2 regions of the Streptococcus sp. FDAARGOS_192 genome follow, and region 1 is predicted to be linked to the other one. Evidence: predicted binding sites of a transcription regulator. Region 1 holds the regulator's gene; the other holds the start of a gene.
The links. The regulator Rex, encoded in region 1, represses fermentation and respiration genes when NADH is low (regulators of the CRP and FNR family bind a similar motif). The targets are predictions, from matches to a motif close to TTGTGAANTANTTCACAA.
Positions count from the first base shown of each region.

Region 2: A6J31_RS08805 (class II fructose-bisphosphate aldolase) is a predicted target of Rex. The motif match lies at 1,090-1,107, and genes of this name have one in related genera.

Region 1 is NZ_CP020431.2:1,251,653-1,255,065, reverse strand. Features, by position in the region: gene radC (RadC family protein) at 1-507, shown strand, start outside; gene A6J31_RS06465 (gamma-glutamyl-gamma-aminobutyrate hydrolase family protein) at 564-1,259, opposite strand; gene A6J31_RS06460 (redox-sensing transcriptional repressor Rex) at 1,252-1,911, opposite strand; gene A6J31_RS06455 (DUF1831 domain-containing protein) at 2,053-2,400, opposite strand; gene A6J31_RS06450 (cysteine desulfurase family protein) at 2,402-3,413, opposite strand, start outside.
Region 2 is NZ_CP020431.2:1,722,940-1,726,352, reverse strand. Features, by position in the region: gene A6J31_RS08815 (gamma-glutamylcysteine synthetase) at 1-726, shown strand, start outside; tRNA gene A6J31_RS08810 (tRNA-Leu) at 919-1,004, shown strand; gene A6J31_RS08805 (class II fructose-bisphosphate aldolase) at 1,150-2,031, shown strand; gene A6J31_RS08800 (hypothetical protein) at 2,322-2,678, shown strand; gene A6J31_RS08795 (hypothetical protein) at 2,711-3,049, shown strand; gene A6J31_RS08790 (TIGR01440 family protein) at 3,065-3,413, shown strand, end outside.

The DNA.
Region 1 (3,413 bases):
TTGTCTCGTTTGTCCTTGAATGAGCTTCAGGAGATTCCTGGTATTGGGCGTGTGAAGTCTATTGAGCTCAAGGCTATGGTGGAGTTGGCTAAGCGGATTGAGAAGGCTGAGTTGTCTCGTTCTGAGCAGATTATGTCCAGTCAGCAGGTGGCTCGTCGTATGATGTTGGATATTGGGGACAAGCCTCAGGAGCATCTGGTGGCTATCTATTTGGATACGCAGAACCGTATTATTCAGCAAAAGACGGTTTTTATTGGTGGGGTCCGTCGTTCGATTGCTGAGCCACGTGAGATTTTACATTATGCCTGTCATCTGATGGCAACGTCTTTGATTGTGGTTCACAATCATCCTTCGGGGGAAGCCTATCCTAGTCGTAATGATATTGATTTTACTCAAAAGATTAAGCGGTCCTGTGATGACTTAGGGATTTGTCTGCTTGATCATCTGATTGTTGGCAAATCGACCTATTATTCCTTTCGTGAGGAGAGGGAGGATTTTGAGCTTTAGATTGAGCCGATGGAATAAAGACAAGAAAAAGCAACTGAGTGCAGTCTCAGTTGCTTTTAAAGTTCGTTAACGACGTATTCAAAGAGTTTGAGGTCTTCTTCACGTTTGTCTAGGAGAAGCTCTGGGTGCCACTGTACACCAAGAAAGCGAAGGTCTGGACTATTTGACTCAACAGCTTCGACTGTGTTGTCCTCAGGATCACGCGCAATGACACGAAGGTCAGAGGCCAAGTGTTTGATACTTTGATGGTGGAAGGAGTTGATAGAGGTTTCACTTCCGTAGATTTCTGCCAACTTACTGTTCTCATCAACAATCATCTCATGGTAGAGGTAATCAGATGGCTTGTCCTGCCAGTGATGCTCAATATCTTGATGGAGGCTACCACCTAGTGCGACATTCATGAGTTGGGTACCGCGACAGATTGAAAAGATGGGTTTCTTCTGCTTAGTGGCTTCCTCGATGAGTGCCATTTCAAAGATATCTCGTTCGAGGAAGAAGTCATCTTCACTGGCATGGTTCTCTTCGTTGTAGAATTTAGGGTCAACGTTTTGCCCACCGATCAGGATAAGCTTATCAATCATGGAGATGTAGGTCTTGGCTTCCGAAGGATCGGATACTGGTAGTAGGATTGCTAGGCCACCGGCTCTTTGAACTCCTTCTACAAAGCCAGATGGGGCATAGGACCAGTTGATGTCTTCATGGGCTGGATTAGGCCTTACATTGGCAGTGATTCCGATAATTGGTTTAGTCATTGTTTCTCCTCGATTTTTCTTCTTCTTTCATGAAATAGAGTAGGGTTTGTAGTTCGCTAGTCAAGTCTACATATTGAACCACCACATGGCGTGGAAGATTGAGGTTGACCGGAGAGAAGCAGAGAATGCCTTCAATTCCAGCATCAACCAAAAGATCAGCCACCTCCTGGGCCTTAACTGATGGCACTGTCAGGATGGCTGTTTTGATATCTTCTTGGGCAATCTTGTCCTTAATCTGGGAAATCCCATAGATAGGAATCTTGTCCTCAGTTTGAGTTCCAACCAATTCATTATCGTCTGTATCAAAAGCCATGACCAGCTGCATGCGGTTACGCTCTTGAAAACGGTAGTGGAGGAGGGCACGCCCGACATTACCAACACCTACGAGGAGTACCTTGGTAGTCGCATTGTCATTTAGGAGTTCAGCGAAAAATGTCATCAGCTTGTTTACGTCATAACCAAAACCACGGCGACCTAGTTCACCAAAATAGGAGAAGTCACGACGAACAGTAGCAGGGTCAATCCCAATCGCTTCAGCAATTTGTTTAGAGCTTGCTTTGTCGATATTTTCACGATGGAATCGTTTGAAAATACGATAGTAGAGAGAGAGACGTTTGGCAGTGGCGTTTGGGATGTTTTTCTCAAATGTCATTGATCGCTTTCCTTTCTTTAATTAGTATGATTCTCTTATATTTTAAGAAAAGTTTGTGAAGATTGCAACAAAATAGTGTAGATGAGGCGATATTAAAAACCTATCACATGGATAGGCTATTTCTATGTAGTAAGAAAAAATTTAGACTTCTTCTTGCTCGAAAACGTTACGATCAACCAAACTCTGCATCAAGAAGTAGAATTTCTCTTGCAAGATGTGGTGATCTTCATTTTTAAAGATATTAACGTTACGAAGGCCAGATTTGTCTGTGATAGACAATTTGAAGCCTGTCAAGTCTTTGTTAATAGTGATTTTGAGTGGGAAACCTTCGCCTGAGTTAGGCACTTTTTCGAGAAGGCGGTGCAACTCGTAGTTTCCGATTTTATTTTGCACAAAAGTCGTATCACGTAGAGTGAATTTTTTGACATTAGGACTGATGGTGTAACGGTACTTACAGTCAGTCAAATGAATGCTTTTTTCAAATGCCATGTTAGTCTCCTATGATTTGATTAAGTTTTTCTGCTAGGGCCTGGAGTTCTTCAGCGGTATTTTCCTCTGATAAACTAATGCGAATGGCTGTTTTTAGCTTGTCAGAATCCTTGCCATAGAGGGCCTGGATGACATGACTTGGATCAACAGTTCCAGCAGTACAAGCAGAACCTGTTGAGACAGCAAAGCCTGCTAGGTCTAACAAGGTTAAGAGAGGGCCGTTTTCCTTATCAGGAAAACTGATGTTGATGACGTGAGGTAGGCTAGGTCCTCCACCATTGATTTCATAAGGAATGGTAAGGGAATCTAGAAAGGCCTGACGAATCGTTTCAACATGCTGGTAATTGTCTTGGTAGTGGTCGCTAGCTTGTTTGTAAGCTGCGGTCATACCTGCAATCCCGACCAGGTTTTCAGTACTGGCACGGCGTTTTTCTTCTTGCTCACCACCGTGGAGTAGGTTGTCAAAATGCAAATCGTTATGATAGAGCAAGCCGACACCTTTAGGTCCGTGGAATTTATGGGCACTAATAGAGAGAAAATCGGCTCCAAGTTCCTCTGGGTGAATAGAAAGCTTTCCTGCTACCTGAACGGCATCGACGTGGAAGGCAGCTTGGTGATTGGCAAGCAAGTCACCAATTTCCTTAATAGGAAGTAATTGGCCAGTCTCATTATTGGCATACATAACAGAAACCAGAATGGTATCGTCACGTAAGGCATCAGCGATTTGTTGGGCAGTAATGACTTGATTTTCTGGTTGAATATAGGTTACTTCAAAACCAAAACGCTCTTCCAAGTAGGCCATGGTGTGAAGGACAGAGTGGTGTTCAATAGCAGTTGTAATCAGGTGCTTACCTTTAGATTGATTGGCTAGGGCGTAACCTTTGATAGCTGTATTGTTTCCTTCAGTCCCACCAGAAGTGAAAATAAGCTTACGAGCAGGGACTCCAAAGTGTTTGGCCATTTCTTCACGGGCTTCACGAAGTTCCTTAGAAGCCTGTCGACCGTAAGCATGG
Region 2 (3,413 bases), 470 kb from region 1:
AGGGTTTTAAATGCTTTTAATCAAATAGAGGGACCCAAGGCAGTATTATTGGCAAACTCTGAATTTTGGGGTTCTGATTGGGATTTAGCGCTTTCTCGTGATGTTTTCTGGGAGAATTCCATGCATGGTGTGTTTGAGGAAAATGCAGGGGTATTTCCCAAGGTGTTTAAGAGCGAAGATGACTATTTTTCTTACTTGTCTGAGACAGCCATTTTTACTGCTAAGCGTGGTGATGAAACCTACTATTTTGAACCAATACGTGCTAAAGACTATCTAAGTACGTCATCTGTCAAAGCACACTCTATTCATGGCGAAGTAGTCACTATTGAGCCAAGTGAGGAAGATTTTAAGACTCACCGTTCTTATCAATTCCAAGATTTAACGACGCGAGGGACGATTGAGTTTCGCAGTGTTTGTACTCAACCTTTCTCATCAACCTTTGCACCAGCAGCCTTTCACCTTGGTCTTTTAGTCAATTTGGAAAAGCTGGAAAATATTTTGAATGACTCACCTTTTTTTGAAGCATTTGACTATGATTTTCCTAGAATTCGTCGTTTATTTTCGAAAAAAGATATTTCTGCTACAGGCCTCAAAATGATTTTACCTTTGACAGAATCGTTATTGGCTTGTGCTGAGGATGGCTTAAAATCGCGTGGTTTTGGAGAAGAAGTTTACTTAGCTCCCCTTAGAGAGAAATTAGATAAACTGAATAAGAGTTTAGCTTAACATTTGATAAAAGATATAATAGATAACTTTTGCTAAAAAATTTAAAAAAAGGCAAAAAAGTATTGACGTCAGTAAACAATAAATGGTATTATATAGTAGTTGTTTCGAAAGAGACAAGAGAAAGTTATAAAAAACTTTCAAAAAAACTATTGACACGAGTTGTCAATCTTGATATAATAACTAATGTTGTTAGCGGAAATGGCGGAATTGGCAGACGCGCAGGACTAAGGATCCTGTGACCGCTTTAGGTCGTGAGGGTTCAAGTCCCTCTTTCCGCAGAGTAACCAGTCAGATGACTGGTTTTTTTGTATTAAAAAATCAAAACGCTTACAAATTGTAGAAAAGCTAGTTTTTTGAGTCTAATTGTGATAGAATAAACTTGTAAACGGGTTCAAACCCAAAAAAATATAGGAGGCCTTTATAATGGCAATCGTTTCAGCAGAAAAATTTGTCCAAGCAGCTCGTGATAATGGTTACGCAGTTGGTGGATTTAACACAAACAACCTTGAGTGGACTCAAGCTATCTTGCGTGCAGCAGAAGCTAAACAAGCTCCAGTACTTATCCAAACTTCTATGGGTGCAGCTAAGTACATGGGTGGTTACAAATTGTGTAAAGTTCTTATCGAAGAATTGGTTGAATCAATGGGTATCACTGTACCAGTTGCTATTCACCTTGACCACGGTCACTACGATGATGCTTTGGAATGTATCCGTGTAGGTTACACTTCAGTTATGTTTGACGGTTCACACCTTCCAGTTGAAGAAAACCTTGAAAAAGCAGCTAAAGTTGTTGAATTTGCACACGCTAACGGTGTATCAGTTGAAGCTGAAGTTGGTACAATCGGTGGTGAAGAAGATGGTATCATCGGTGATGGTGAATTGGCACCAATCGAAGATGCTAAAGCTATGGTTGCAACTGGTATCGACTTCCTTGCAGCAGGTATCGGTAACATCCACGGTCCTTACCCAGAAAACTGGAGCGGACTTCACCTTGACCACTTGCAAAAATTGACAGAAGCTGTTCCTAACTTCCCAATCGTATTGCACGGTGGATCAGGTATTCCTGATGATCAAATCCAAGAAGCTATCAAACTTGGTGTTGCTAAAGTTAACGTTAACACTGAATGTCAAATCGCATTTGCTAACGCAACACGTAAATTTGTTGCTGAATACGAAGCAAATGAAGCAGAATACGACAAGAAGAAACTCTTCGACCCACGTAAATTCTTGAAACCAGGTTTCGAAGCTATTACAGAAGCTGTTGAAGAACGTATCGACGTATTCGGTTCAGCAAACAAAGCTTAATTAGACTATATAAGCTTGAAAATAAAGGGTTTGTCCAATGTGGGCAAGCCTTTTTCTTATGTTTTGCCCCCGATTTCTAAATTTCAGTTCGTTTTGATTATAGAAGTAGCGCAAACAAAGCTTAATTAGCTTATTAAAACAAGGTCCTTTCTGGGTCTTGTTTTTTTGTACCAAAATAAATAGTTAGTATCTGCCAATTAATCTATGATTGAGAGTAAACAAATTTTAAAGAGTGGATATGGCTTTGGTTGATAGATTCTATTTCCTAACTTTTTAAGATATGCTATAATATGAATATGTTTGATAATTATATTGTACCTGTATTTTTTGGTGGTGGAGCTCTTGCTCTACTAGGTTTAGTGTTATTTGGTTGGGCCTTGCCTTCATTTTTGAAGGGTAAGTGGTCTTATTTGATTTCTTTGCTAGGTTTAGGTTTGGTTGCTTTTGCCTATTTTGATGCGGCGATTGTTATCACTTATAAAATTTGGCTTGGATTGCTAGGTGTTATCATGATTGGTTGGGGACTTCCTTTCAACAATCGCAAGGGACGCCGTGCGATGACTATTTTCTGGGCTGTCATGGCAATCGTTGTAGGTATTGCTGCTATTGCATTCACTATTGCTTATGGTGTTATTAACCGCCACTAACATGAATCTGTAAAACATGCTATAATAATGGCATGTTTTATTTTATGACCCTATCATTTATTATCATGCCTGCCTTGGGCTGCTTCTTAATAGGCTTGGCTTTTGCTAAACCAGATCGTTGGGACTTTTCTTGGATTTTATCCTTAATTGGTTTGGTGGCCTTTATTTCTTCTTTTTGGCATATAGCACGCGTAGATTTATGGTTTATGCTAAGTTATAGTGTTGGTCCTTTTTTGATGGGATTTGGTTTCTCCTGGGATCTAAGTAAGAAACGCCGTAGGCAGTTATTATTATTAGGGGCATTTTTCCTTATCTTTTTTGTGATTCTGTACTATCTTATTGTGCGAATCCTGAATACAGCTGTTGTCTAAAGGGGGGCTGTTGTGATGTTGCTAGATTTAGAAGAGAAGACACGTGTGCTTGTAGAAGATATTGTTGAACGTTCCGCTATTGGGCGAGGAGCTATCTTTGTTTTGGGGTTATCTTCCAGTGAGGTTGCTGGTGGGACTATCGGAAAAGCCTCTAGCCGTGAAATTGGTCAACGAATTGTGAAAACTATTCTTGAGGTTTTGGAAGCTAAAGGGATTTACTTGGCTGTTCAGGGCTGTGAACATTTGAATCGTGCTTTGGTTGTTGAGCGTGAGCTTGCCATGGCTAAAGATTTGGAAATTGTGAATGTTCTTCCAACCTTGCACGCTGGGGGAAGTGGTCAGCTGGCTGCTTTCGACTATATGA